Regions from separate parts of the Comamonas sp. F1-6 genome, predicted to be linked through region 1. Evidence: predicted binding sites of a transcription regulator. Region 1 holds the regulator's gene; each other region holds the start of a gene.

Region 1 (8,080 bases):
ACGAAAAGGTCAAGCTCGCACGTCTGGCCCTGGTCGCTGCCACGGCCCAGGTGTTGCACAATGGTCTGGCGGTGCTGGGTGTGAGCGCACCCGAGCGCATGTAATCCCAGTTTTCTGTCCATCGGTCGCCTTGCCGGCCTTGCCTGTCAGGGGTCGATGGATCTGAGAATGGAATAACTGAAGCAGAAAGCGTTAAGCGACTGATATGAAGAACCAGCAACGCGGTGGAACCATCCTGGGGCTTATCTTTGGCATGGTCATCGGTCTGGCTGCGGCCCTGGCCGTGGCCATCTATGTGACCAAGGTGCCGGTGCCCTTCCTCAACAAGGGTGGAAACAACACTCAGCGCGATGCGGCCGAGGCCGAGCGCAACAAGAACTGGGACCCCAACGCACCGCTGCAGAGCCGCCAGCCTGCACCGCCCCCGGTGACACCACCAGTTCCTCCGAGCGACGTGACGGTGTCGCCGCCCACACCTGCGGTACAACCTACTGCAACCGGCGGAGTCACCACGCCGCCGCCCTCTACGCCGGAGAAGCCTGCCAAGTCCGCATCGGGTGATCCGCTGGGTGATCTGGTCAAGGAGCGCTCCGCAGCAGCCGACAAGGCAGACAAGGCGCGTGCAGACAAGGAAAAGGCGGCCGCGCAGACGGCATCCTCTTCGGACTCTGCGTTCAACTACTTTGTGCAGGCCGGTGCTTTCCGCGGCCAGAGCGAAGCGGAAGCGCAGCGTGCCAAGCTGGCCATGCTGGGCTGGGAGTCGCGCATCAGCGAGCGTGAGCAGAACGGCATCACCGTTTTCCGCGTGCGCGTGGGGCCGTTCAGCAAGCGTGACGACGCCGAGCAGCTCAAGGGCAAGCTCGACGGTGCGGGCGTGGACTCGACTCTGGTGCGCGCGGCCAGATAACAAGGCCCCTTGAGGCGCTGCGCGCCGGGGGACTGCAGCTTAGCTGCGGGGCGGCCCTTGCTTGAGGCCTCTGGCTTGTGCCATTGGTAGTTTTGACAACGCTGAACTTTTTTGGGCCTGTTGGCTCTGATACTGCAGACCTGATACAGGAGTTTGTTTAGATGAAACGTCGCGAATTCTCTCTGGCTGCCTCGGCAGCTGCTGCCGGTGCCCTGACTCTGGGTGCCTCCTCCAGCTGGGCCCAGGGCGCTGCGCCCAAGGAAGGCAAGGACTACATCAAGCTCGGCAAGCCCGCCAGCGTGAGCGCGCCGGCCGGCAAGGTCGAGGTGGTCGAGTTTTTCTGGTACAGCTGCCCGCATTGCAATGCCTTCGAGCCCCAGTTCGAAGCCTGGGCAAAGAGCCAGCCTGCCGATGTGGTGGTGCGCCGCGTGCCCGTGGCTTTCAATGCCTCTTTCGTGCCACAGCAAAAGCTGTACTACGCCCTGGAGGGCATGAACCTGCTGCCCCAGCTGCACGCCAAGGTGTTCCGCACCATCCACGTGGATCGCAATCTGCTCAAGACCGATGACGCCATCTTTGACTGGGTCGGCAAGCAGAGCGTGGATCTGGCCAAGTTCAAGGAGGTCTACAACTCCTTTACCGTGGCCAATCAGGCGCGCAAGGCCGCTCAGCTGCAAAACGAATATGACGTGGAAGGCGTGCCCGCCATGGGTGTGGCCGGCCGCTACTACACGGACGGCACCAAGGCCGGCAATATGGAGAATGTGCTGCGCGTGGTCAATGCGCTGGTCGCCTCCAGCCGCAAGGCCTGAGATCAGGCAGCAGACGCCAGTGACGTTTGACGTCCAACAAGCCCGCCGCCGTGCGGGCTTTTTTGTGGGTGTTTTTTACGCAAGTTGCAAAAAGGGAATGACTACAATGGATGCAAGAAACGTGCCTTCCATGAAAAAAACACTCCTACCTCTTGCGCTGGCCTGCGCCCTGGCAGCAGCGACCGGCATTGTCCATGCCGAAAAAGCCGACAGCGCCAAGCCCATGAATATCGAGGCGGATGCGTTGCGTCATGACGAGCTGCAGCAGACCAGTGTCTTTACTGGCAATGTGGTGATGACCAAGGGCTCCATCGTGCTGCGCGGTGCTCAGCTCGATGTGCGGCAGGACGCCGAGGGCTATCAGTACGGTGTGATCAAGGCCGAGGCCGGCAAGCGAGCGTTCTTCCGCCAGAAGCGCGATACCGTGGCCGGTCAGCCCGAGGAGTTCATCGAGGGCGAAGGCGAAGTCATCGAGTACGACGGCAAGGCCGATATCGTCAAGTTCATCCGTCGTGGCGAGATGCGCCGCTACCGTGGCGGTCAGCTCAGCGATCAGGTCACGGGCTCCATCATCGTCTACAACAACATCACCGACGTCTATACCGTCGATGGCCAGAAGACCAGCGGCGGCCTGCCGAGCTCCTCCGTGGGACAGGGCGGCCGTGTGCGCGCCATCATGGCGCCCAAGGACGGAACGCCGGGGGCACAGCCCAAGCCTGCAACACCTGCCACGCAGCTGCGCCAGAGCATGACGCTGGGCGGCGAGAAAGCCGACGAGAAGAAATGAGCGAGCCGACTTTCTCCAGCAGCCGCAGCGGCGAGTCCGACAGCCGCCTGGAGGCCAAACATCTGGCCAAGTCCTACGGCAGCCGCAAGGTGGTCAAGGATGTGTCCCTGTCCGTGCAAAAAGGCGAGGTCGTCGGTCTGCTCGGCCCTAATGGAGCGGGCAAGACCACATCGTTCTACATGATCGTGGGCCTGGTGCGCAGCGACGGCGGCGAGATCTTCATCGACGGCCAGCCGGTGGGCGGCATGCCGATTCACCAGCGTTCGCGCCTGGGCCTGTCCTATCTGCCCCAGGAAGCCTCCATCTTTCGCAAGCTCAGCGTGGAAGACAATGTGCGCGCCGTGCTGGAGCTGCAAAAGGACGAGCAGGGCAAGGCGCTGACGCGCGACGAGATCGAAAAGCGCCTCACGGGCCTGCTGCAGGAGCTGCGCGTCGAGCATCTGCGCCAGTCGCCGGCGCTGGCGCTGTCAGGCGGTGAGCGCCGTCGCGTGGAAATTGCCCGCGCCCTGGCCACGCAACCGCGCTTCATTTTGCTTGACGAGCCTTTTGCCGGCATCGACCCGATCGCGGTGATCGAGATCCAGCGCATCATCGGCTTCCTCAAGGAGCGCGGCATCGGCGTGCTGATCACCGACCACAACGTGCGCGAGACGCTGGGCATCTGCGACCACGCCTTCATCATCAGCGACGGCCATGTGCTGGCCGAAGGCACGCCCGAGGAGATCGTGGAGAACGCCGATGTGCGCCGCGTCTATCTGGGCGAACATTTCAGGATGTGATGACCCCCACGCTCCCTCACTTTGTGCGGTCGCTGCCCCCAGAAGGGGCCCTGACCGGCTGCGCCGAGGTTTGCCTTGAGGTGGCCCGGCGGCAAACCCGTAGCACTGCGCGCGTTTGCAATGATTGTCTGGGGGCCGCGCCTCGATGAAGCCAGGTCTCTCGCTACGCGTTTCGCAGCATTTATCGCTTACGCCGCAGCTGCAGCAATCCATTCAGCTGCTGCAGCTTTCCACCCTGGAGCTGGCGCAGGAAGTCGAGCAGATGCTGGTCGACAACCCTTTTCTGGAACGTGCGGGCGATGAGGCCGAAACTGCGGGAGATGCTCCTGTAGATGTAGCTAATAGCGCCAGTGAATATAGTACTTCAGATGGTATTCATGCTGAAAGAGATGCATCGCAAGCGCAACAAGCTACTGAAACGGTAGCGGAGGCATCAAACCCCGAAACCCCTGAAACGCTGAACTGGGAGGCCGAGGGCCTGGACGGCCAGGACGGGGAATGGGGTGGCGAATCCAGTAGCGAGTGGGATACGCCCTCGGCCAGCAGCTCCACGCGCAACCGCGATGGCGATGACGAAACCGATGCCATCGATCTGGCGCGCGAGCACCAGAGCCTGACCGACTTTCTCCATCGTCAGGCGCTGAGCCTGCATCTGGGCGCGGCGGACATGGCGGCGCTGCGCTTTCTCATCGAGTCGCTCAGCGACGACGGCTATCTCGAGGATTCCCTGCAGGAGCTGGCGCAGAGCCTGGCCGGCGACGACCTGGAAGAGCGCGAGGAGCTGGAGCAGCACTTTGTCATTGCTCTGAAGCTGCTTCAAAGCCTGGAGCCCGTGGGCGTGGGAGCGCGTGATCTGGCCGAGTGCCTGCAGCTGCAGCTGCGCGACCTGATCCGCACCGCCGAGGACGAGGGCACGACCGAGGCGCATATGAACCGGCTGCTGCTGGCGCAGGCCATCTGCGCGCAGCCCATGGACCTGCTGGCGCGGCGCGATCTGCGCAAGCTCACCAGCCTGTGCGGCGCACGCGAGGAGCAACTGCGCGAAGCCATGGCCCTTATCGCCAGGCTGGAGCCGCGTCCGGGGCGCCGCTTTGTCGACGTGGAGCGCCATATCGTGATCCCCGATGTCATCGTGCGCCCGGTGCGGGCCGGCTCGGGGCGGGCGGACTTTTCCGTGCAGCTCAACCCCGAGGTCATGCCGCGTCTGCGCGTGCACGACATCTATGCCGGCGTGCTGCGTCGCCACAAGAACAGCGACGGTCATGCGGCGCTGCAGCAGCAGCTGCAGGAGGCGCGCTGGTTCATCAAGAACATCCAGCAGCGCTTCGACACCATCTTGCGCGTCTCCGAAGCCATCGTGGAGCGGCAGAAGAACTTCTTTGTGCATGGCGAGCTGGCCATGCGCCCGCTGGTGCTGCGCGATATTGCCGATACGCTGGGCCTACACGAGTCCACCATCAGCCGCGTGACCACCGCCAAGTACATGGCCACGCCCCAGGGCACGTTCGAGCTCAAGTATTTCTTCGGCTCGGGCCTGGGCACGGAAACCGGCGGCAGTGCCTCCAGCACGGCCGTGCGTGCGCTGATCAAGCAGTTTGTCGATGCCGAAGATGCCAAGAAGCCGCTGTCGGACGCCAAGCTGGCCGACATGCTCAAGGAGCAGGGCATCGAGTGCGCGCGCCGCACCGTCGCCAAGTACCGCGAGCAGCTCAAGATACCGACGACCACGCTGCGCAAGGCGCTGTAGGGCACCGCAGAAACAAGAAAGCCGCTGATGCATCGCACAGCGGCTTTCTTGTTCTGTATTTAGGGCGGCAGCCTTGATAAGGCATTCTTCAAGTAAGGGGCCGCCGCGAGCAAGAGCCACCCTTGCGGCGATGCTGCCGTCCCCCTTGGGGGCGCCCGGCCAGGGGAAGGCGCGTAGCGCCTCAGGGGGTTATCAAGAAACCAACCACCAGATAAACCAGACCAGCACGCCGATCATCAGTCCGAACTTGAGGATCTTGTAGAAGGTCGGATTCCAGTCGCGGAAGGCGCGGCGGTACTTGCCGGCATAGAACGAGATCTTGAACAGCTTGCTGATCATGCCGCGCGGGTCGCCCTCGTTGTTGGGCGAGCTGGCGGCGGCCACCACGTTCTTGCCCAGCCAGTGATTGAGCCACTGGGCAAAGCCATTGGTCATGGGGCGCTCCACATCGCAAAACAGCACGATGCGGTTGCCTTCCGAGCGGTTCTCGGCCCAGTGCATATAGGTTTCGTCGAAGATCACGCCTTCGCCTTCGCGCCAGCTATAGGGCTTGCCGTCGACCTCGATCATGCAGCGGTCGTCGTTGGGGGCCAGCACGGCCAGGTGATAGCGCAGCGAGCCCGCATAGGGGTCGCGGTGCAGATTGAGCTTGGCGCCGGGCGGCAGTTCGGCAAACATGGCGGCCTTGACGCTGGGAATCGACTTCACCAGGGCCGTGGTCTTGGGGCACAGCTCCATGGCCGAAGGGTGGGCATCGCCGTACCACTTGAGGTAGAAGCGCTTCCAGCCGGTCTTGAAGAAGGAGTTGAAGCCTGCGTCGTCGTTGTTGGCGGCGGCCTTGATCTGCATGTTCTTTTGCAGATTGACGGCTTCCTCGCGGATTTCACGCCAGTTGGCCTGCAGCGGCGCCAGCTCGGGGAAGGTGCTGGTGGGCAGATAGGGCGTGCGCGGCACCTTGCTGAACATCAGCATGAAGACGTTGAACGGCGCTGTGAACGTGGAGTGGTCAAACAATTGCTTGACCACCTTGTGGCGCACCTTGCCGCGCAGATGCATGTACAGCCCGCAGCCAAAGAAAAGCAGCACCAGTGCCAGAACGATTATTTTTGCCATAAGGGCCAATTTTACCGGGGGCACCCCGGCGGCCACCATGGGGGCAGGTCAAACAGAACCGGGGTAGGGGAATATCAAAAGCAATAGCTGCCGGCGCTTGACGGCCAAGCGCAGCAGCCCGCTTGTTAGATGTTCAAGGCAGAGCCAGTACGGCGCAGTTGCACAGATCCGCGCTCTCGAACGCCGTTGTGTCGCCCGCTTTGAGGCCCGGCACGGGGAACAGCCGCACCGTCAGCGGCTTGTTGAGGCGAAAAGCCATGGTGCCCGTATCGCGCATGACGGCGGCGATCTGCTCGGCGCTGCTATCGCCCGGCACAGGCACGGTATCGAGGCCGATGCCGCAGACGCTGCTGTAGGTCAGCAGGGCGCGGATATCGAATTCGTCATTCAGACTGGCCTGGGCCAGGCCTTGGTCCTCGGTCACGGCCAGCATCAGGCCGCTGAAGCCGATCTGCGTCACGCCGTTGACCGATTTGAAGACGCGGGTCAGCAGGGCCGAGGCTTCCACCGTGCCGCTGGCGCCGAAACAGGGCACGCCCAGCAGTTGGTAGACATCGACCATGGAGGCGCAGGACTTGGACGGCGCGGCCGAGGTGTCCATGCCCGCGATATGCCAGCCCTCGGCCAGTTTCACGCCGTCGGCGCAGCGCTGGATGGCAGTGGCATGCTCGTTCAGGGTCTGGCTCAGGCGCTCGAATGCGAGCCTGAACCACGCCGCGTGATCGAGCTGCAGGCGCTGCTGCTGCAGCTCCTGCAGTTCAGCCACCATGAGGTCTGGCGTTTCCAGGCCCAGCACCAGGGCGCCGTGGTGCTGGCCGCGGTGGTAGCTGGCCGGGAAATAGGGAATGCCGGGCGCGCAGTTGAAGTTGACCGTGAAGTTGAAGTTGCCTTCGCCGCGCGGCGTGGTGCGCGCGATCTGCTGAATCGCCTGCACGCTATGGGCCAGCAAGCCGGTCTGCAGAAAGCCATGTTCATCCAGATCGATGTTTACGCAGGCGTTGCACAGGTCGCCATAGGCGGCAATCAGCTGCGGCAGCAGGGCCACTTCCTGCGCATTGCGCGCCTCGCCCACGGCAAAGCGGATGCGGCGTTTGCCGGTGTTGATGGCCTTGAGCGTTTCGGCAATGCGCTGCAGGCCGGCTTGGGCGCTGTCTGCGCTGGAGACATCCAGATATTCGCCAAACGGGTTGCTCACGATGCGGATGGACTGCACCTGATAGCCCCGGGCCTCGATGGCATCGGCCACGGCATCGCATTGCTGTTTGGCCTGGGTCAGGTCGGCCTGCCACTGTGCCTCATCGGCGCTCAGATTGACAAAGGCGGTGACGGTGCGCACGCGCACCAGCGGGTTGAAGCTGATATTCATAGCAGTATCCGTAGGCGGGAGAATGGCTGGCGGCCATTTTGCCTCTGAACACGCCGATTACAGCAGGCGCGTGCCCAGCGGCACCTCCTTGTCGGGCACGCACAGGGCCACGGCTCCCGTGGCATCGTGAAAACCGGTCACAAGACATTCGCTCATCAAGGGCCCAATCTGCTTCTTGGGAAAGTTGATCACGGCCAACACCAGCCGTCCTATCAGCTCCTCGGGTTGGTAATGCTCGGTGATCTGCGCGCTGGACTTGCGCTGGCCCAGCTCGGGACCCAGGTCCACCAGCAGCTTGTAGGCGGGCTTGCGGGCCTCGGCAAAGACCTCGGCCTGCAGCACGCGGCCCACGCGCAACTCCACCTTCATAAAGTCGTTCCAGCTGATTTCTTCCATGTCGTCATTGCTCCTTGGCCTGGCATCATGCCTGGTGCCCGGCATGCATCTGTAGAGCAACGCTTGTCGTGCGCGGGCACCGGAAAAGGCCTAGCGCGTATGCTTATGCCCTGTAAAGCGCACAACAGGCTCCCGTGAGCGTCCGGCGTCTGCGCCGTTGCTGGCGCGCACTG
Region 2 (8,080 bases), on a different contig from region 1:
CTGCCCTCGATCTGGGAGCGCGTGGACAGATAGGCCCGTGCTACCTGCTCGCGCTGCTGGCTGCGCAGATAGCGCACATACAGCCGTCCCAGCTCCGTCACGGCCTGGGCCTGCAGAAGCTGGGTCTGCGCGGTACTGCTCAGTTGCTCGGTCCTGGCCTCCTGCACATTGCGCCGGCGTGCTTCCTCGGCGCCCAGAAAACTCCAGCGCAGACCAGCCTGCCCCGACAGGCGGCTGTAGTTGCGGTTCAGGGTATCCGTCACCGGCTCCTTGGCGCGTGCCAGGCCGGCAGCCGCGATAAGCCGTGCACCGTTGTCCGACTCGACCAGCTTGAGGTTGCTGCCGGCCACATGCTCCTTGAGGCGCGCCAGCCGCACGGCTGGCCCCTGCTCCGCGCTCCAGGCCTGCAGGTCGGCCCAGCTCCAGGGCTGGCCCGTGTCGGCGGAAGCGACAGGAGCACGCGCCTCAGACGCTGCGGATACGGCAGTGGCAGTCTGCGCGCTCGCGCTTGTTCCCAGCATGGAAGCCAGCAGGCTGACGCCTATCAGGCCGCTCAGGGCACGGACGCGGTGCGGCCCACCCGGCAGGTAGTGAAGGGAAAATGGTTTCATGCGTGGGTTTTTAGAATTTGTTCTTGCGCAGCACCCAATTGGGCGCCATGGACGAGTCCAGGTGCGAATGGGTCAGCGCTTCCACCAGGATGGCGTAGCCGCTGTGCACCCGGGTCACGAAGGCAAAGAGAGGAAACAGCGGCAGGTACGGCAGATAGGACAGGTCCAACCGGATACGCTCCGACACCGTGGCCAGATAGACCAGGTAGTAGGCCAATAGCAACAGCAGATAGCCCAGGTAGACGAAAGCCAGCGTGCCCAGCACGATGCCCAGCGGCTGGATGAACAGCAGCATTGCCAGCGATCCCACGATCAGATAGGGCAGCACCAGTTGCATGAGCAGGCCGTTGATAAGGGTGAAAAGGAAGTTCGGCCACCCCAGCAACGAAGGCCGCAGGTTGAAACGGTACTTGCGCACGAACAGGTAGTACATGTCCCCGTCCCAGCGCAAGCGCTGCTTGAAGAACACGCGCCAGGATTCCGGTGCGTCGGTATGCCCCATGGCATGCGGCTCGAACTTGATGCGCATGCCGCTGTAGCGGCCGAAGTACTGCTTGATGCGCAGCGTCATGTCCAGGTCCTCCGCCGTCCCCGCGTCCCAACCGCCAAGGTGCCGGACCAGCGAAGTCCGGAACACTCCAAAGGCACCCGAGATGTTGTTGACGATGTTGAACTCGGACAGGCCCGTTTTGCCACCGCTGATGGAGAGCATGTATTCCAGCCCCTGCATCTTGGTCACCAGGTTTCTGCCCTGGTTGCGCACACGTAGATTGCCCGCAACCCCCGCCACCAGTGGATCGTCGAAGTGGCGTGTGGCGTTCTCCACCATGTCGTTGTCGAACGAGGTATCGCCGTCCAGTGCCATCACCACGTCGCCCGTGGCCAGCGTCAGCCCCGCATTCAGCGAAGACACCCGGCCGCCGCGCTGCCACTTGGGCAGCACGGTGACTTCGCGCCGCCCCTCGGTACCTTCCCAGCGTTTGGCCTCGGACAGTGCCGCATGCAGCGTGTCGCTGTTCTTGATAGCTCCGTCGATGATCGGAATGATCTGGATGCGCCCCGCATAGCGCTGATTCACCAAGGAGCTGATGGTCTTGCGCACATCATCGCCTTCGGAATAACAGGTGATCAGGCAGGACACGGACGGGTATTGCAGGCGCCGGACCGGAACACGCCAATGGCGCAACCCGTAGCGCAGCATCCCGCCGACGACCAGCACATAGAACGGCAGCTCCAGCAGGACGATGAACGGGAACAGGTTGAATGCCTGATCCCATGCGCCCCGCGTGCTGAAGCTGTGCGCCAGCAGCAAGAAAGATTCCACAAACTGCTGCCACATGGTCAGGCCTCTTGCAGCGTGTCGGCCTGCATCTTCCGCATCAGATTGCTCGCGGACGGTGCTTCGCTGCCGTCGTTCATGGCCTTGACTTCCATGCTACGCAGGTGCACCGACAGGGCCAGGCGCTTGGCTTCACCCTCTTCCTCGGCCAGCTTTTCCATGGTTTTCTCGATGCGGCTTTGCAGGCCCTGCGGCATCGTGTATGGCAGGATCACCCACAGGCTGTGCTCATCCACGCGGGTAATCAGGTCGGACTCGCGCAGCTGGGCATTCAGGCGCACGGCGAGTTCGTCCAGCAGCTCGGTGATCTGCCAGGGGCTGAGTTGCTGCGCCGGTAGCCCCTTATGCTCGAGCTCCATGCGCATCAGGTGGAAGCTGAACTGCGGGTTGCGCGCCTGGATGTCGCTGGCCCAGCCCAACATGCGCTTGAACCCCTGCGGGTCCACATAGTTGCGCGCCTTCAGCGGCGGGTAGGCCTCGCCCACTCCGCCATTGCGCACAGCCTGACGCCCACTGGCGCTCAGCATTAGCGTGGCGACTTCACGCACCTCCAGCTCGTCGGGCGTGCTCGTGCGCGCACAGTCCAGGCAGCGCGCCTGGACCATGGAATCGACCGATGAGCGCTGGCAGCTGCGGCAGTGGTACTGGGCCAGCGGCTTGTCGTAGTCCACGCCGATGTGACGCAAATGCACATGGCATTTGGGGCAGTCCAGCGCACCGCCTTCAACGAACTGCGATTCGGCGCCGACATGGCCGCAGGCAAAGCAGTGCAGCATTGACTCGCGTCGGATGTCCAGGCTCTGGCAATGCGGGCATACGTCCACGAAATGGATGTGCGCCGAGCCGCAACCCGAGCACAGCCGGGTGCGGTCCACCAGCCCCTCGGAGCGCAGCAGCCCGCGGCGGCGCAGCTCCTCCAGCGCCTGGGACACGCTCTCCTGTGCGCAGGCCAGTTGCTCCGCGACCGGATAGCGGTAGAGCTGGTCGCTGTCGCGGTCGAGCAGCGGCCGAAAGCCCGTCTGCGGCCCGCGTTCGTAGAGGAAGTACAGCAGACGCTCCTCCAGCCCCAGCACATCGCCAGGATCGGGAAGCATCTGGCGGCGCAAGGCCATGCCCTCGGTGATTTCGTGTGCCCGCTCCACGCTGCACAGCGCATCCACGTACGGCTGCGCGTCGCGCAGCGCCGGTTCCGCAAAGACCGGCAGGCTCCACCAGTCGCTCTGGCGGGTGCGATTGAGCCATTTGCGCCAGACCTGGTGCGGCACGGCACGCAGATAAATGCCCTGCGGCTGTACACCGGAGTGCATCAGCGCATCCAGATCCTGATAGGAGACCGATCGCTCTGACTCAGGGACGGCTGTGGTGAGTGGCCCCAGAAAAACCAAGCCTGCCTTGGTGCGGATGGCTGTATCCATCAGACTCTCCTTTGTTGCGCGCGCCGGGCTGCACAAGCTCGGGGCGCTGTTTCGGAGAGCTCATTTTTCGGTTTGGAAGTGAAGCTTCGACTACCGTTTTCATAGCTTTTAAACTTTGAAAACCAAGTTGCCTTTGGCAAACAAACAGGCTGTACAGCCGTTACGCTACATCCACATACAGAGTTGGACATTCACGCTGTTCCTGCCTTATCAACTCGGGTTTTCATCAGCCCGAACTTCCCTTGGGCCTCTCGGGGTGACAACGCAAACCGACACAAAAAGTCACCATCGACACACATGAGCAGCGACTCAGCGGAAACTGCATGCAGACATGTAAAACCGAACCGGCCATCTGGCGCACGCACAGGTAACATTTGCGGCAGTCAATAACCCCAGGAATTGCCAAAAGTAGTCCAACAGCTTGTTTTCACGAAGGAAGAAAAGCAGGGACTCATGGCATGAGCTCACCTGACTAGCCAGCAAAGCAGAGGACAATAGGCGTTTTTGGATCCGCACGATATGACCGACATACAACGTCCCGAACTACCCGACCACCTGTCCATCGACCCTCGCAGCCCTCACCATGTGGCCGCCGTGTTCGAGCACGACATCGGCATCCGCTTCAACGGCAAGGACCGCTTTGACGTCGAGGAATACTGCGTGAGCGAGGGCTGGGTCAAGGTGCCCGCCGGCAAGACCCTGGACCGCAAGGGCAAGCCACTGCTTATCAAGATCAAGGGTACGGTCGAGGCGTATTACCGCTAAACCCAGTCCCCGTGGCCGCACAACGCCTGAACAAGCGCCAGCTCAAGCGTGAGCTGAATGCCGTGCGGCCATACTCTCGCAGCCAGATCGCCGATGGACAAAGGCAAGAGGCCGGGCTGCGACACAGAATCACGGAGGGCGAGCTGGGATGGTTGATGCCCGGGCTTCCGCTGCCTTGGCAAACCTGGGTGCAGCAGGTGCTGCGACCCGAAGCCATCGCTGTACAGCCCGCGCTTTGCAGCAGCTTCGTTTTAGGGATGGACATCCCGCTGCTGCAACGCTTTGCCGCAGAAGTGCCAGAGTCCAACAGACTCTATGTACACAGCCTGAGCGATGCTCAAGCGCTGGTCTTCGGCGATGCAGGGCACTGCGTCAAGGCCACCTTGCAGCAGGGGCAAATCAGCGACTGGCAAACCAGTCCCGCGGAAGCCTCCGAGTCTGAAACACGATTGCGCGCAGCAGACGCCACGGCTTTGCATGCTGCATGGCAGTGCTTTGCTCAAGAGATGGATTGCCCCGCCAACCTGAGCCAGTTCCGCGCACAAGTGTTTGATGCTGGTCTGCAGAGCCAGCGTCTGGTCTGCATTTCACCCATCACGCTGGATTGGATGGATCACTACGCCAACATCCACACCGACTGCCGCTGGTTCAATGGTGTCAGCCGCATCCTGGATGGCAGGGAAATCATTCACACCATAGTGCATGGAAGAGACTGAAGACTTGAGTTCAAGCCTTTTCAGCCTCTACCCCTTTCACACCAAGCGCATAAAGCTATTTATTCAATAGCATTCAGCTCGCTCAAGCCAGCGCTTCCGCAGGACCGAAGAACTCATAGTGCACCTGGGCCTCGGGCACGCCCAACTCGCGCAGCGACTGCTTGACGCTGCGCATGAAGCCGCGCGGGCCCAGGAAGTAGACATCGGCATCGCGTGACTCAGGCAGCCACTGGGCCAGTCGGTCGGTGCTCAGCAGGCCCTGGGCATCGACCTCGTCGCCCGCGTCCGCCTGGTCGTAACAATAGCGGCGTGTGAGCTGCTCGTGGCTGTTAGCCAGCGCATCGATCTTCTCGCGGAAGGCATGCACGCCGCGATCACGCGCGCAGTGGATGAAGGTGATCTCGCGCCCCGTGGGCAGCGCGGCCTGCAGCATGGGCAGCGTGGGCGTGATGCCCACACCGCCGCTGATCAGCACCAGGGGCTTGGCATTGGCCTGCAAGGTGAAATGGCCGGCAGGCGGGAACAGCTCCAGCGTATCGCCCACGTGCAGCTGGTCGTGCAAATGGTTGGAGACCTTGCCGCCGGCCTCGCGCTTGACGCTGATGCGATAGCTCTTGCCGTTGGCAGGCGCCGACAGCGAGTAGTTGCGGCGCTGCTCCAGGCCGTCGACTACCACGCGCAGGCCGATGTACTGGCCTGGCTGATGGGCAATCACCGCGCCGCCGTCCACGGGTTCCAGATAGAAGGACGTGATCTCGGCGCTTTCGGCCTCTTTGCGCACCAGCTTGAAGGCACGCACACCACGCCAGCCGCCTTCGGCTGCCGCAGTCTGCTCGTACACCGCGCGCTCCGCACCGATCAGGATATCGGCCAGCTGCTGATAGGCGGCGGCCCAGGCGGCGATCACCTCATCCGTGGCGATCTCTGCCCCCAGCACCTCGCGAATGGCGCGCAGCAGGCAGGCACCGACGATGGGGTAATGCTCGGCCTGTACCTGCAGCGCCACATGCTTGTTGATGATTTGCGCAGGCAGATTGCCCAGGTTTTCCAGTCGGTCGATGTTCTTGGCATACATCAGCACGCTATGTGCCAATGCTCGCGGCTGAGCACCGCTTTGCTGATGCGCCTGGTTGAACAGCGGGCGCACCTCGGGATACTCACCCAGCATGGTCTGGTAGAAATGCGTGATCAGGGCCTCGCCGCCGGTTTCCAGCAGCGGTACGGTGGCCTTGACGATCTCGCGTTGACGTTCGGTAAGCATGCAAATCTCCTGGTTGCTGCCTTGCCAGCTGCAAGGCTTGAGCGGATAAATGCAAACGGCGTGCCAGCAACAAGACCATTGCAGAACAATGGCTTGCAAAAACATGCGTCAATATGACATCCATCAATTGCTGTCTCATTGACACCATCCGATGTCGTTATGACAACATCTCACATTCTCAACGCCGTCAGCCCGCTGATCGCCGATCTGGCCCAGGACCTGTCCGAGCGCGAACGTCTGCGCCGTCTGCTGGCCGCACTGCGCAATCTGTTGCCCGCCGATGCCGTAGCCCTGCTGAAGCTCGAAGGCGAATGGCTGCGCCCCATGGCAATCGACGGCCTGATGCCGGACACGCTGGGCCGGCGCTTTCGCCTGGGCGAGCATCCGCGCTTTGCCCAGTTGCTGGCGGCCGGCCAGGCCATGCGCTTTGAACCCGACAGTCCCCTGCCCGATCCCTATGACGGGCTGGTGGCGCACAAAGGCCAGGCCATCAGCGAGCTGCATGTGCATGACTGCATGGGCTGCGTGCTGCAGCTGGGCGGCCTGCCCTGGGGACTGCTGACGCTGGACGCACTGGAGCCGGGCCGGTTCGCCGACCCCGCGGCGCTGGCCATGCTGCAGGCCTTCAGCAATCTGGCCGCAGCCACCGTGGCCACGGCCGAGCGCGTGCACCAGCTTTCCCAGCTCGCGCGCGGCGCCACCGGCTCTGCCAGTCCCGTCGCGCCACAGGAGCGCGGACTGCAGGGCGCAAGCCCCGTCATGCGCCAGCTTCAGAAAGACATTGCCCTGGTCGCAGTCAGCGATCTTTGCGTGCTCGTCACCGGCGAAACCGGCACCGGCAAGGAGCTGGTGGCCCAGGCCGTGCATGCGCAGTCGGGCCGTGCCGACAAGCCCATGATCAGCATCAACTGCGCGGCCCTGCCCGACAACCTGGTCGAGAGCGAGCTGTTCGGCCATGTGCGCGGGGCCTTCACGGGTGCACTGAGCGAGCGCAGCGGCAAGTTCGAGCAGGCGCATCAGGGCACGCTGTTCCTGGACGAGGTCGGCGAACTGTCGCTGCCCGTGCAGGCCAAGCTGCTGCGCGTGCTGCAAAGCGGCCAGCTGCAGCGCCTGGGCTCGGACCGGGAGCACCATGTGGATGTGCGCGTGATCGCCGCCACCAACCGTGACCTGGCTGCGGAAGTCCACGCCGGGCGCATGCGCGCGGACTTCTATCACCGCCTCAATGTCTATCCGCTCGCCGTGCCGCCGCTGCGAGAGCGCGACAGCGACGTGCTGCAGTTGGCGGGCTATTTCCTCGAGGAGAACCGCTCCAGGCTCAGGCTGGGCGGCCTGCGCCTGGATGCGGCCGCACAGGCAGCCTTGCTCAATCGCAGCTGGCCCGGCAACGTGCGCGAGCTCGAGCACTGCATCAGCCGCGCCGTGCTCAGGGCCCTGAGCCGCAATGACGGCAGCGCCAGCCGCGCGGGAACCAGGCTGCGCATCGTGACCCTGGGACTTGCCGATCTCTGGGAGCGGACCGAGGCGCCTGCCGCCGCACAGGCCACAGCCCCCATGGACCCGGCCACCGCAGCGGCTGCGCCCGAGGCCGGTCTGCGCGCCGCCGTCAGCGCCTATGAACGCCAGCTGGTCAGCTCCAGCCTGGCCCGTCACCGGGGCAGCTGGGCCGCCGCAGCGCGCGAGTTGCAGCTCGATCGAGCCAATCTGCAGCGCCTGGCCAAGCGGCTTGAGATCGACAGGCCTTGATCAGCGGCCCTGGATGCCCAGCAGCTCCACATCGAAGTTCAGCGTGGCATTGGGGGGAACGGCACGGCCTGCACCACGGCTGCCATAGGCTATGCCGGGAGGGCATGTCAGCTTGGCCTTGCCGCCCACTTTCATCTTCTGCACGCCCTCGGTCCAGCAGGGAATCACGCCAGTGAGCGGGAACTCGATGGGCTGCTTGCGTGCATAGGAGCTGTCGAACTCCTTGC
Region 3 (8,080 bases), on a different contig from region 1:
CCGTGGCCACCGGTATCGAAGAGCACAACAACTACGGCGTCGATTTCATCGAGGCCGTACGCTGGATCAAGCAGAACCTGCCCGGTGCCAAGGTCTCTGGCGGCGTCTCCAATGTCTCGTTCTCGTTCCGTGGCAACGACCCCGTGCGCGAGGCCATCCACACGGTGTTCCTCTATCACGCAATCGGGGCAGGCATGGACATGGGCATCGTCAATGCCGGCATGGTCGGTGTGTATGACGACCTGGAGCCCCAGCTGCGCGAACGCGTGGAGGATGTGGTGCTCAACCGCCGCCCCGATGCGGCCGAGCGCCTGCTGGAGATCGCCGACAGCGCCAAGGGCGCGGCCAAGGACGACAGCAAGAAGCTCGAGTGGCGCGGCACGCCCGAGGCACCGAAGACCGTGGGCGAGCGTCTGTCGCACGCCTTGGTGCACGGCATCACCGACTTCATCACCGAAGACACCGAAGAGGCCTACCAGCAGATCGTGGTGCAGGGCGGCGGCCGCCCGCTGCACGTGATCGAAGGCCCGCTCATGGACGGCATGAATATCGTCGGCGACCTGTTCGGCGCCGGCAAGATGTTCCTGCCCCAGGTGGTCAAGTCCGCGCGCGTGATGAAGCAGGCCGTGGCCCACCTGGTGCCCTATATCGAGGAAGAGAAGCGCCAGCAGGAAGCGGCGGGCCTGGACGTGACCAGCAAGGGCAAGATCGTCATCGCCACCGTCAAGGGCGATGTGCACGACATCGGTAAGAACATCGTCACCGTGGTCCTGCAGTGCAACAACTTCGAAGTCATCAACATGGGCGTGATGGTGCCCTGCCACGAGATCCTGGCGCGTGCCAAGGCCGAGGGGGCGGACATCATCGGTCTGTCGGGACTGATCACTCCCAGCCTCGAAGAGATGCAGTATGTGGCCGGCGAGATGGACAAGGACGACTACTTCCGCATCAAGAAGATTCCGCTGCTGATCGGCGGCGCGACCTGCTCGCGCGTGCATACGGCCGTGAAGATTGCCCCCAAGTACGACGGCCCTGTGGTCTATGTGCCCGATGCCTCGCGCTCGGTCAGCGTGGCGCAGAGCCTGCTGGGCGACGGCAAGCAGGCCTATCTGGACGAGCTGAGCGCCGACTACGACAAGGTGCGCACCCAGCATGCCAACAAGAAGAAGACGCCGCTGTGGACGCTGGAGCAGGCCAGAGCCAATGCCGCCGTGGTGGGCCATGTGCCTGTGGTGCCGCGCACCCTGGGCCGCCGCGTGTTCAAGAACTTCGACTTGGCCGAAATTGCCCAGTACATCGACTGGGGCCCGTTCTTCCAGACCTGGGATCTGGCGGGTCCCTACCCGGCCATCCTCGACGATGAGGTCGTAGGCGTGGAGGCGCGCAAGGTGCTGGCCGATGCCAAGCTCATGCTGCAGAAGATCATTGATGGCCGCTGGCTGCAGGCCAATGGCGTGATGGGCCTGTTTCCCGCCAACCGCGTGGGCGACGACATCGTGTTCTACACCGACGAGTCGCGCAGCCAGGTGCTGACCACCTGGTACGGCATGCGCCAGCAGACCGAAAAGCAGGCCGTGGAAGGCCCGGATGGCCGGCCCGTGATGCGCCCCAGCCGCTGCCTGGCCGATTTTGTGGCCGCCAAGGAGTCGGGCATTGCCGACTATGCCGGCCTGTTTGCCGTGACCGCCGGCATCGGCGCCGAGAAGAAGGACAAGGAATTCGAAGCCGCGCTGGACGACTACAGCGGCATCATGTTCAAGGCCCTGGCCGACCGCCTGGCCGAAGCCTTTGCCGAGTGCCTGCACCAGCGCGTGCGCAAGGATCTGTGGGGCTATGCCGAAGACGAGAACCTGAGCAACGAGGAGCTCATCAAGGAAGCCTACAAGGGCATTCGCCCCGCGCCCGGCTACCCTGCCTGCCCCGATCACACGGCCAAGATCGACCTGTTCAAGGCGCTGCAGGCCGATGAGATCGGCATGACGCTGACCGAGAGCCTGGCCATGAACCCGGCATCCAGCGTGAGCGGCTTCTACATCGGCAACCCCGAGGCCAGCTACTTCAACGTGGGCCAGATCGGCGAAGACCAGCTCGCCGACATGGCCCAGCGACGTGGCATGGATGTCGAGGAACTGCGCCGCTATCTGGCGCCGAATCTGGGCTGAACCAGCTTCGAGATCGTACTTCGCAAATGAAAAAAGCCAGGGTCACCCCTGGCTTTTTGGTTTGGAGAGCGTTGCTCAGAGGCGTTGCTTGAGCACGGGGGCGAGCGTGGCACGCAATCGGTCGCCGGGCTCCTCGGTCTCGGTCGCACGGATTTCCAGCGAGCGTTCCACCATGCCTATATGTTCCAGCAGCAGCGCCTTGGCACCCTCGGTGTCGCCGCGTTCCAGGGCGGCCACGATGCGTTCGTGCTCGGCGCAGGACTGGCTGGCGCTGTGCGTGGATTGGTAGAGCGTGGCAGCCAGGGTGGTGCGTGCCGTCAGATCGCGCAGCGTGTCGGCCAGCAGCCTGTGGCCCATCTGTTCGGCCAGGCAGACATGGAAATCCGCAAGCAGGAAGGCACGCGTGGCGCTGTCCGCCCCGGCGATGGCTTTCTGCTCCTGGGCGATATGGCGGCGCAGTCTGGTGATGACGCGCTGCAGCGGCTTGCCGGCTTCCTGCAATATGCCGGTCTCGATGATCCGCCGGGCAGAGAACGCGTCCATGGCCTCGGCAGCCGAGGGCTGGACCACGTACCAGCCCCTGCGGGCCTGGACCTGGACGAAGCCGCGAGCCTGCAGTTGCATCAGCGCTTCGCGCACCACGGTGCGGCTGACGTCGAAATTGTTGGCAAGCTCCTGCTCTCCCAGCCGCTCCCCGGGTGCCAGTTTCTGGGCCAGGATGGCTTCGACGACGCGTTCCGCGATGTGCTGTGGAGAGGCAGGAGTCATTGCTTGGTTCAGTGGCTGGAGTGAGGGATGGGGACTACGACAGGCGGCACGATAGCAGATGCATGGTCTTCTTCTTCGGTCAGTGGCTCGGCCTTGCCGTCAAGTACCGCATGGGCACGTTCGCGGTCGATGTCTCCCTCCCAGGCAGCAATCGCCACGGTGGCCACGCAGTTGCCGATCAGATTGCCCAGGGCGCGTGCAATGCCCATGAACCAGTCCACCGACAGCACCAGCACCAGGCCGATCGCAGGGATGGCGGGAATGGCATGCAGGGTGGCTGCCAGCACCACGATGGCCGAGCCTGGTACGCCGTGTGCGCCCTTGGAGGTCACCAGCGCGATGGCCAGAATGGTCAGCAGGTCGGACATGCTGATCGGGGTGTTGGTGGCCTGGGCGATGAAGACCGCAGCCAGTGTGATGTAGATGGAAAACGCGTCCAGGTTGAACGAGTAGCCGGTGGGAATCACCAGGCCCACGGTGGAGTCGCGCACACCCATATTGCGCAGCTTGGCCATGATCTGGGGCAGCACGCTGTCGGAGGAGGTGGTCGCGAAGACGATGGTCAGCTCCTCGCGCAGATAGCGCAGCAGCTTGATCAGGCTGAAGCCTGACAGGCGCATCACCAGACCCAGCACCACGAACACGAAGATCAGCACCGAGACGTAGAACAGCGCCACCAGCATGCCCAGCTGCTTGAGCGAGCCTATGCCGTACTGGCCCACGGTGAAGGCGATGGCGCCCAGCACGCCCAGAGGTGCCAGCTTGATGATGATGCCCATGACCTTGAACAGGGCCATGGACAAGGCGTCCACCAGCGCGGAGACGGGCTTGCCGCGCTCACCCAGCATGGTCAGCGCGCAGCCGAACAGCACGGCGAACAGCAGCACCTGCAGCACGTCGCCCTTGGCGAAGGCTTCCACCACGGTGGTGGGAATGAGCTTCATGAGAAAGTCCACCGTGCCGCCGCTGGTCAGCTTGTCGGCATTGCTGGCATAGGCCGCCATGGCCGAGGCGTCGAGCTTGCTGGTGTCCACGTTCATGCCCACGCCGGGCTCGAAGACAAAGGCAAGCACCAGGCCCATACCCAGGGCGATGGTGGTCAGAACCTCGAAATAGATCAGGGCCTTGACGCCCACGCGGCCTACGCGCTTGAGGTCGCCTGCACCGGCAATGCCGTGCACGACAACGCAGAACACCAGTATGGGGATGATCATCTTGATGAGCTTGATGAAGCCATCGCCCAGGGGTTTGAGTTTCACGGCCCATTCAGGGGCCAGTAGTCCGGCGAGCACACCCAGTATGAGTGCGATCACCACCTGTCCGAACAGTGATCTGACAAAGCGGCGCATAGTCGTCTTTCGCAAGTTGTGGAATCTTGTATGCAAGTTGTCTGCAACTTGCATACAAGAATGTAGGCAAGCGAAAGGCGTGCCAGCAGAGGGTATTCCTGCAGATTTGTGTAAATTAGGGGAGGATCAGCCCTGACTTTCACGTATGAAATAAAAGGGCGTTCCGCCTTGGTGCGAGTGGGTCACCAGTGTGCACGCGCGTGGTGCGCGGGCTTTGGGCATGCCCAAAGCCAGGGCATGGTGCTTACAGCAGCGGGCTCAGGGCGCCCAGCAGGTTGTCCCAGATGCGCTTCCACCAGGGAGCCGAATGCACCTGTGCCAGCGTCACCACATCGGAATCGCGGAGATAGCTTTGCTGGCGCTGACGGATGGCCTCGGTAATGGCTTCGTCGTGCAGCAATACATTGTTTTCGAAGTTCAGGTCAAAGCTGCGCAGATCCAGATTCGTGGAGCCGATCAGGCTGACCGATCCGTCCAGGCAGAGGGTCTTGGCATGCAGCAGGCCAGGGCGGAATTCGTGGATGTGGACGCCAGCGCTCAGCAGCCGCCAGTAATGGCTGCGGCTGACGGCACCGACTATCCATGAGTCATTGCGGGCGGGCAGGATCAGCGTGACCTGCACCTTGCGCAGCGCGGCGGCGCACAAGGCATCTAGCACCGTGCTGTCGGGCACGAAGTAGGGGGTGGAGATCACGACCTCGCGCTGCGCACAGGCCAGCAGGCTGGCAACCAGCTGGGGTGTAGAGCGTGCTCTTTCTGTCGGCCCTTCGGCAATCGCAACGGCATGGAAGCCGTCGTCAGCGGCAGCGCCGGCCTCGATTGTCGGTGGTGCAAGGCTCGCATCGGACTGCGCCCAGTCGCTGGCAAAAGCCTGCTGCATTTGCATGACCACCGGACCCTGCAGGCGCAGCATGATGTCCACCCAGGGGGCATAGCGAGCCTTGATGCGAAAGCCTTCGTCGGCGCAGTTCTGGCTGCCGCAATAGTTGATCCTGCCGTCTATGAGCGTGATCTTGCGGTGGTTGCGCAGGTCGATGCGGCTGGTCAGCATGACTTTGAGCAGATTGCTGATGGGCAGGGCAATCGCCAGGTGCACGCCGGTCTGCCGCATCTGCTGCCACAGTGGCGAGCGCGTCAGTGCGCGCGAGCCCAGACCGTCGACCATGGCCCGGCAGGTCACGCCGCGCTGCGCGGCACGCATCAGGGCATGGGCCACATCGGTGCCGGTGCTGTCGTCCAGCCAGATGTAGTACAGCACATTGATCTCGTGGCGCGCGGCATCCATGTCGGCCAGCATCTGCGCACGGGCATGCGCGCCATCGCGCATGAGCTCGGCCCTGTGGCCGGGCAGCGGTACAAAGCCGTTGATGGACGAGGCATAGCGGAAGGCCGGCAGCCATTGATCGGGAATGGCGGGCCGTGCCTGCGGCATGGGGCCGGGGGCGGTCGCAAGGGCGCTGCCCCGGGTCTGGCAGAACTCGCGCACATTGAGCCTTCTGCGGCCTGGTACACGGCCCAGGGCCACTTCCCCAAACAGGTAGTACAGCAGGCAGCTCACATAGGGCAGCAGCACGATGACCATGAGCCAGGCCAGCCGCACATCGGGCCGCATGTCTCTGCGCAGCAGAATGCGCAGGCCGAAGCCGGCAATCAGCAATACATGAAGAGTCAGCAGCAGCCAGGTCATGAATCAGTGCAGCAACGATGGACCTTGTCGAGCATAACGGGCTCAGGCCTGAGCACAAGCTGCCCGTCGTGGTTCTCATGAAACAGGCGCAAAGACCTTGATGGGTTAACGCATGCTGCTATCCATCATGAAGCATCGACAGATCGGCATGGCACTGGCATGGAACCTGCTTCCTTTTTTTCTCAAAGCAAACAAGCAGGGGGGAGTGCATGGAAATGGTGCCATTGACTGCCATCGACAAGGCAGATACCGGTTGGGTCATGGTCGCGTCGGCGCTGGTCTTGCTGATGACCTTGCCGGGCATTGCCCTGTTCTATGCGGGGCTGGTGCGGCGCAAGAATGTGGTCAACACCATGGTGGCCGTGTTTGCGGTGGCCTGCGTGGTGACCCTGACCTGGTTCGGCCTGGGCTACTCGCTCGCGTTCACCGCCGAGTCTGCCTGGCTTGGCAATCTGGGACGAGCCTGGTTTGCCTCGCTGCACTTCGATGGCCGGCGCAGCATGATCTCGGTCAGCCATCTAGCACCGCATCTGCCCGAGGCGGCCTATGCCCTGTTCCAGGCCGCATTCGCCATCATCACCACCTCGCTGATCGTGGGGGCCGTGGTAGAGCGCATGCGCTTTGCGGCCCTGCTGGTGTTTGCCGCGCTGTGGAGCGTGGTGGTCTATGCGCCGGTGGCCCACTGGGTGTGGGAGAGCGGGGGCTGGCTGAACCAGCTCGGCGCACTGGACTTTGCCGGCGGTGCCGTGGTGCATGTGAATGCGGGCGTGGCGGCACTGGTCTGTGCCTTCATGATGGGGCGCAGGCGCGGCTATGGAACCGAGCCATTCGAGCCGCACAGCCTGGGCTGGACGGCCATGGGCACGGCGCTGCTGCTGTTCGGCTGGTTCGGCTTCAACGCGGGATCGGCCCTGTCTGCCGACGGGCGTGCAGCGCTGGCCTTTGTGGTCACTCTCGTGGCGGCAGCGGCTGCCGGTCTGGCATGGATGGTGGTGGAGTGGCTGGTTCGCGGTGCTCCGACCTTGCTGGGCCTGCTCTCGGGCATGGTGGGCGGACTGGTGGCCATCACACCGGCTGCGGGCTTTGTGCAGGTGGGCAGTGCGGTGTGGATAGGCCTGATTGCGGGCGCCGTCTGCTTCTGGGGCGCAACCTGGCTCAAGCGCCGTCTCGGGGCCGATGACTCGCTCGATGTCTTCGGCGTGCATGGCGTGGGCGGCATTGCGGGCTCCATCCTCACGGCGGTGTTTGCCGACCCCCTGATTGCGGGCACAGGCGCCACGGTGATGAACCAGTTGATTGCCGTGGCCGCGGTGGCTGCCTACAGCGGCGCAGCCACGGCCGGGGTGCTGGTGCTGATCCGTCTGCTGATGCCTTTGCGTGTGGATGCCGTGCAGGAAATGGAGGGCCTGGATATCAGTCTGCATCTGGAGCGTCAGCACTAGTGATCCATCAAAGACAGGAGCGGTGTATGGAGGACAGCGAGCGAGTGGCGGTGGCCGCACATCTGCATGTGGTGCTGCGGCGCAGGACGGGCCGGGTGACCGATACCGAATGGATGGCCTGTAACCAGGCCTATGCACAGGCCATGGTGGCTTTTGCGCTGGAGCATGCACGAGAGCAACAGGACGAGGAGCTGGCGCGCCTGGCCCGGCGTCTGCAGGACAGCTGGAGCGGCGACAAGCCCCGGCATGCAGCGCCTGCCGAGACTGCGCAGAGCGACAGCTCCGTCACCGCCAAGGCCGCCGAGATACTGCGCACCTCGGCACGCTATATCGGCGGGCTGCGCTGAGGCACAAGCAGGTTCTGAGGCCGGGACGGCCCCGGCGCTCAGGCCGATGCCGGCTACGAGCCTGGCCTATGGCTTTTTCAGCTCGGCGATATAGGCTTCGCGAGCCTTGACGCCAGCAGCAGTGAAATCGGTGAATACGCCATCAATGCCCAGGCGGTAGTAAGCGAGGTATTCCTGAGCAGGGTCACCCTTGAAGATGCCAGCCAGGCGGCTGGCCTCACTGCGGAAGGTAAAGCTGTGCACCACCAGCCCTGCCTTGTGCGCGTTGGCGATCAGGCCGGTGTCCTTGAGCGTGTTGACGTCCTTGAGGCCTGCGCCGTCCTTG

Evidence for each region. Region 1 encodes sigma-54, which starts transcription at its own class of promoters, with help from an activator protein. Its sites were predicted from a motif close to TGGCANGNAANCTGCTTT; they were not measured.
Region 2: the regulator sigma-54 is predicted to act here: its motif matches at 6,156-6,173, upstream of hmpA (NO-inducible flavohemoprotein).
Region 3: the regulator sigma-54 is predicted to act here: its motif matches at 6,122-6,139, upstream of AAIL66_RS07440 (ammonium transporter).

Annotation. Positions count from the first base shown of each region.
Region 1 is NZ_JBCPWN010000030.1:21,013-29,092, reverse strand. Features, by position in the region: gene argS (arginine--tRNA ligase) at 1-104, shown strand, start outside; gene AAIL66_RS22090 (SPOR domain-containing protein) at 206-907, shown strand; gene AAIL66_RS22085 (thiol:disulfide interchange protein DsbA/DsbL) at 1,069-1,719, shown strand; gene lptA (lipopolysaccharide transport periplasmic protein LptA) at 1,850-2,506, shown strand; gene lptB (LPS export ABC transporter ATP-binding protein) at 2,503-3,285, shown strand; gene AAIL66_RS22070 (RNA polymerase factor sigma-54) at 3,431-5,032, shown strand; gene AAIL66_RS22065 (aspartyl/asparaginyl beta-hydroxylase domain-containing protein) at 5,225-6,145, opposite strand; gene AAIL66_RS22060 (DUF711 family protein) at 6,279-7,511, opposite strand; gene AAIL66_RS22055 (tRNA-binding protein) at 7,569-7,907, opposite strand.
Region 2 is NZ_JBCPWN010000002.1:235,700-243,779, forward strand. Features, by position in the region: gene AAIL66_RS03300 (TolC family protein) at 1-611, opposite strand, end outside; gene AAIL66_RS03305 (glycosyltransferase) at 622-1,950, opposite strand; gene AAIL66_RS03310 (hypothetical protein) at 1,953-3,365, opposite strand; gene AAIL66_RS03315 (DUF3297 family protein) at 3,885-4,130, shown strand; gene AAIL66_RS03320 (hypothetical protein) at 4,142-4,846, shown strand; gene hmpA (NO-inducible flavohemoprotein) at 4,929-6,107, opposite strand; gene norR (nitric oxide reductase transcriptional regulator NorR) at 6,267-7,853, shown strand; gene AAIL66_RS03335 (FKBP-type peptidyl-prolyl cis-trans isomerase) at 7,854-8,080, opposite strand, start outside.
Region 3 is NZ_JBCPWN010000005.1:178,009-186,088, reverse strand. Features, by position in the region: gene metH (methionine synthase) at 1-2,162, shown strand, start outside; gene AAIL66_RS07455 (GntR family transcriptional regulator) at 2,238-2,930, opposite strand; gene AAIL66_RS07450 (C4-dicarboxylate transporter DctA) at 2,939-4,279, opposite strand; gene cls (cardiolipin synthase) at 4,524-5,966, opposite strand; gene AAIL66_RS07440 (ammonium transporter) at 6,176-7,408, shown strand; gene AAIL66_RS07435 (hypothetical protein) at 7,435-7,755, shown strand; gene AAIL66_RS07430 (glycerophosphodiester phosphodiesterase family protein) at 7,822-8,080, opposite strand, start outside.